2 regions of the Pseudomonas sediminis genome follow, and region 2 is predicted to be linked to the other one. Evidence: riboswitches for the same ligand, from Rfam matches in the RefSeq annotation. Region 2 holds a riboswitch; the other holds the start of a gene.
The links. Region 2 has a riboswitch for cobalamin ahead of AAEQ75_RS04480 (energy-coupling factor ABC transporter permease). Riboswitches for the same ligand answer to the same signal wherever they lie in the genome.

Region 1 (2,194 bases), 780 kb from region 2:
GTGGCAGGTTCCAGCTCGCGGCCAGGCCCTCGATACGGCGCTCGTCAGGCCCGCCAAGGTGTTCCAGCAGGGTCAGGCAGCTGGCGCCGAAACCACGTGCGCACAAGGCTTCGGCGACCTGCGCAGGGGTGTCACCATCGGCGCTCAACACCAGCAGGCGCGTACCGGGATATAGCCGGGCATTGAGCGTGGCCAGCGGCCGGCCGACCAGGGAGACCACCTCAGCCTCCTGCAACGGCCAGCCCAGGCGCGCCGCCGCCAGCGACACCGAGGACGGCGCCGGCAATACCTGCAACTCGTCGGCCGGCACCTGGCGTGCCAAGCTGGCGCCGACGCCGTAGAACATCGGGTCGCCACTGGCCAGCACACACACCGCCTCGCCACGCTTCGCCAGCAGCGGTTGCAGGTCGAAGGGGCTCGGCCAGGTTTCCCGCTCGCCCGTGATACACGGTGGCAACAGCGCCAGCTGGCGCGGTGCACCGACAATACGCGTGGCCGCCAACAGTGCGCGGCGCGCGGCCTTGCCCAGGCCGGGATAGCCGTCTTCGCCGATGCCGACCAGGGTCAACCAGGGTTTCATCCAATGTCCTCGCACAGGCCCGACGGACCGCCTGTCCGCGCTCGGGGCAAAGCGGGCATAATAGCGCCTTCGTCGGTGCCCTTGAGTCGATACGACTCAGTAAAGGGCCTAAGGAAACTCTGAAATAGTCGTCATTCCCGCGCAGGCGGGAATCCAGAATCTCAGTACCATCTGGGCTCCCGCCTTCGCGGGAGTGACGGTAAATGGCCATTTCAGAGTTTCCCCAAGAGGGAACACGGTAAAACCGTGGCTGCCCCCGCAACTGTAAACAGCGAGTCCAACGCAATCGGCCACTGGAAACAGGCCGCTGAAAAACGTAAGCGAGGCAGGCAAGACAAGGCAAAAACGACCGAAAAAGCGCAGTTTACATGTTGTAAATGAGCATTTTGAGGCCGTTTTTAACGCCGTATTGCCAACGCAGATAGTTTTTCAACGGCCTGTACCGGGAAGGCGCAGCGGATCAAGACCTGTCAGCCAGGAGACCTGCCGACGAACGCTGGTCGCGAGTGCCAACATCGGGCGGGGTGTACCGATGCCATGGAGTCCCCTATGGGATTTCGCTGGTTCGGTCGCCGCGTCGTTATCCACAGGTGACCGCTTGCCCACATCCGTCCGCCCTTCCGCCTGCCCCGGCCTGCTGCGCATCGTGCCTGCGCTGGACGGTGGCATCTGCCGCATCAAGCTGCCCGGCGGCGTGCTGCTCGGCACCCAGGCGCGGGCGATTGCCGAGGCAGCGCGGCAGCATGCCAGTGGCGTGCTGGAGCTGACCAACCGCAGCAACCTGCAGATTCGCGGCGTGCTGCCCGGTCAGGAAGCGCCGCTGATCGATGCCCTGCTCGCCGCTGGACTCGGCCCCCGGGTGGCCGCCGCCGATGACGTGCGCAACCTGATGCTCAGCCCCGCCGCCGGCCTCGACCCGCAGGCGCGGATGGACGTGCGTCCGCTGGCCAACCAATTGCTCGACCTGCTGCAGGACACCCCGGCGCTGCATGCCCTGTCACCCAAGTTCGCCCTGCAACTGGACGGCGGCGAAGCCCTGGCCATGCGCGAACACCCCCACGACCTGTGGCTGACCGCCGAGGACGACCAGCACCTGCTGCTGGGCCTGGCCGGCTGCCCCTTTGAGGCGCCTCTGGCGCGCATCGAGGCGACCCAGGCAGTCGAGCTGGTACGCCAGCTCCTGCTGCTGTTCCTCGAACTGGCGACTCCCGAGCAATCTCGCATGCGCCAGTTGCTGCAACAGATCCCAGTCGACGAACTGCTGCAACGTCTGCAGACGCGCCTGCATTTTCCCTTGCAACCGGTGCCGGTCAATTGGCAGCCCAGCGCGACGCTCATGCGCCCACCGGCAGGTATTTATCCACAAGCACAGAGAAGCCTGTGCATGGTCGCAGCCGGCGCTCAGTTGGGCCGTCTGCATGCAGAGCAACTCCTCGCCCTCGCCGATCTGAGCGAGCGGCATGGCGACGGCGAGCTGCGCCTAACCCCCTGGCAAGGCGTGCTGCTAGGCAATGTGGCGGAGCAAAAGGCCGACAAATTGCTGGTCGCGCTGGGTGAACTGGGCCTGTTGAACCATGCCGACGAGCCACTGCTTGGTCTGGTCGCCTGCACCGG
Region 2 (2,194 bases):
GAACGCCAGGCATTGTTCCAGCGCGAAGCCGCAACAACGGCGGCGACGCCTTCCGCCGCAGGCACTCAGGATTCGGCACTGGTCGGCACCTGGGTACACGAAAAGATCATCAACAGCGGCGGTGCCAACTTCGCTTCGTTCAACACCCTGATGACCCTTCAACTGAATGCCGACGGTAGCGTCACCCAGTGGAGTCGCTCGGTCGGCGGCGGCAGCGACTGGAGCTACGACAGCCCCGGCGAGATGCAGTACAGCGGCCAATGGCGCAGCCAAGGCGGCATGCTGATGGTGCGCCTGGCAGGCGCCGCCGATTATCAACCCGCCGCCTACTACCGCTTCAGCGACCAGTACCTGGTCACCGAGAGCAATACCGGCAAGATGATCTGGCAGCGCCGCCGCTAAGCGACTGGGTCAGGCCGTCTGGTGCAAACGCACGTTGAACAGCGGCCCCTGGCTGAAGCGCGACAGCGCCTTGGCACCAGCCAGCACACCCAGGTCGATCAGCGGTTCGACCAAGATCACGCTCATGTAGGCCAGACCGAAACTGCCCACGGCCGCCAGGTTCTCGCTGGAGAAGCCGTGACCGTAGAAGGCCCAGAACGCAACCCAGGCGACGATGCCGCCCTGATAGGCAGTCGACAGCGCCAGCGCCTGCTTGTAGGAAAGATCGACGTAGGCGGTGCCGGGCGCAACGATGCGCTTGGCCAGCAAGCTGATGCCCCACAACGGGATCAACAGCGTGGTGACGTTCATGCCGTACTGCGGCAGGTCGAACTGAGCGAATAGCAGCCCCTGCAGCAGCAAACCAGCCGCCAGACCGATGGCTGCTGCACCGGCACCGAACAGCAACAACAGGGTCGAACCGAGGATCAGATGCACCTCGGAAACACCCACCGGGTGATGCGGGAATACTTCGAAGAAGCAGAACACCAGGGCGGTGGTCAGCAGGCTGCGCAGCGCCAGGGCGGCGGCACCGCCGTTGCTGCGGACGCTGTCCAGGGCGAGTTTGGCGGTCAGGCCGAAAGCGGTGACGGCCGTTGCGTAGCTGAGCAGGATCTTGGCGCCTTCGACGACACCGGGTTCGATATGCATGCGAGTTCCTTTGCCGCGCCCACCGCGCGACGATTCGGATAGAGGGTGGGCGGAACGCCCGTTGTCGATGGCAGGTCTCCTGGCTCACGGCTTGGCACTCCGCCCGCCTTCCCGACCGAAGTCAGTGGCATGAGGGCATCGTTCGCCGCTTACAGTTGCGGGGGCAGCCAGGGCATTGGCGAGATTCGCCGCACCCTGTTCCCTTTTCATCCGCGTCACGTACGTGCACGCAGAACCATCAGCGGCAAGATTACTCGCCTGCCCGGCTAAAAAACAGCGTGCCAGACAATCCGCTCTCAGCCCTCGTTCAGACCGGCAACGTCACCACCGCCATGGTCACCGAAGCCTTGCTATACAGGCGTTTCTGGCCGTTTTCCTCGCTGAACACCTCGGCCTCGACCACCGTGGCCTGGCGCCCGGCCTTGAGCACATCGGCGCGGCAGAACAGGCGTGCACTGCGCGCCGGACGCAGCAGGTTGACCTTGAGCTCCAGGGTCAGCACCGTCTGCCCCTCGGCCACCAGCGTCGCGGCGGCAGCACCGGCCGCATGATCGGCCAGAGTGGTCTGTACACCAGCGTGGATGAAACCGTTCTGCTGCAGGTGGCGTGGCAGGATGTTCAGCTCCGCCTCGACCCAACCTGGGCCGCAGTCGGTAGCTCGAATGCCCAGGTCGTTGATGAAGTTGGCATCGGCGAAGCCTCGCTCGACCAACTCGCGATAACGCGGATGTGCTTGCATGCGGGCCTCCGGTCAGGCCAGGTGCGGCGTGCTACGCGCCAGCAACGCCTCGACATCGACACCTCGCGGCAGAGTGCCATAGACCCGGCCACGGCCTTCCAGCCGGCTGGCGATAAAGGCATCGGAGACGGTGGCGTTGCCCGCCTCCAGCAGCAGCTTGGCCTGCAGCGCCACGGCCATGTCTTCGGTGAGCTGGCGCGCGCGGTACTGGATATCGGCGGTATCGGCAAAATCGGCTTTCAGACGCTGAATATGTGCCTTCAGACGGGCATCGCCATGGCCATCGCCCAGCTCGGCGAACAACGCATCGAGTACGCCGGGCTCCTTGGACAATGCGCGCAGCACGTCCAGGCATTGCACGTT

Region 1: another riboswitch for cobalamin. It lies ahead of cobG (precorrin-3B synthase); the one in region 2 lies ahead of AAEQ75_RS04480 (energy-coupling factor ABC transporter permease).

Annotation. Positions count from the first base shown of each region.
Region 1 is NZ_CP154631.1:1,715,339-1,717,532, forward strand. It holds gene cbiE (precorrin-6y C5,15-methyltransferase (decarboxylating) subunit CbiE) at 1-580, opposite strand, end outside; cobalamin riboswitch at 761-1,085, shown strand; gene cobG (precorrin-3B synthase) at 1,179-2,194, shown strand, end outside.
Region 2 is NZ_CP154631.1:934,121-936,314, forward strand. It holds gene AAEQ75_RS04475 (hypothetical protein) at 1-402, shown strand, start outside; gene AAEQ75_RS04480 (energy-coupling factor ABC transporter permease) at 412-1,092, opposite strand; cobalamin riboswitch at 1,145-1,347, opposite strand; gene AAEQ75_RS04485 (PaaI family thioesterase) at 1,400-1,831, opposite strand; gene AAEQ75_RS04490 (acyl-CoA dehydrogenase family protein) at 1,844-2,194, opposite strand, start outside.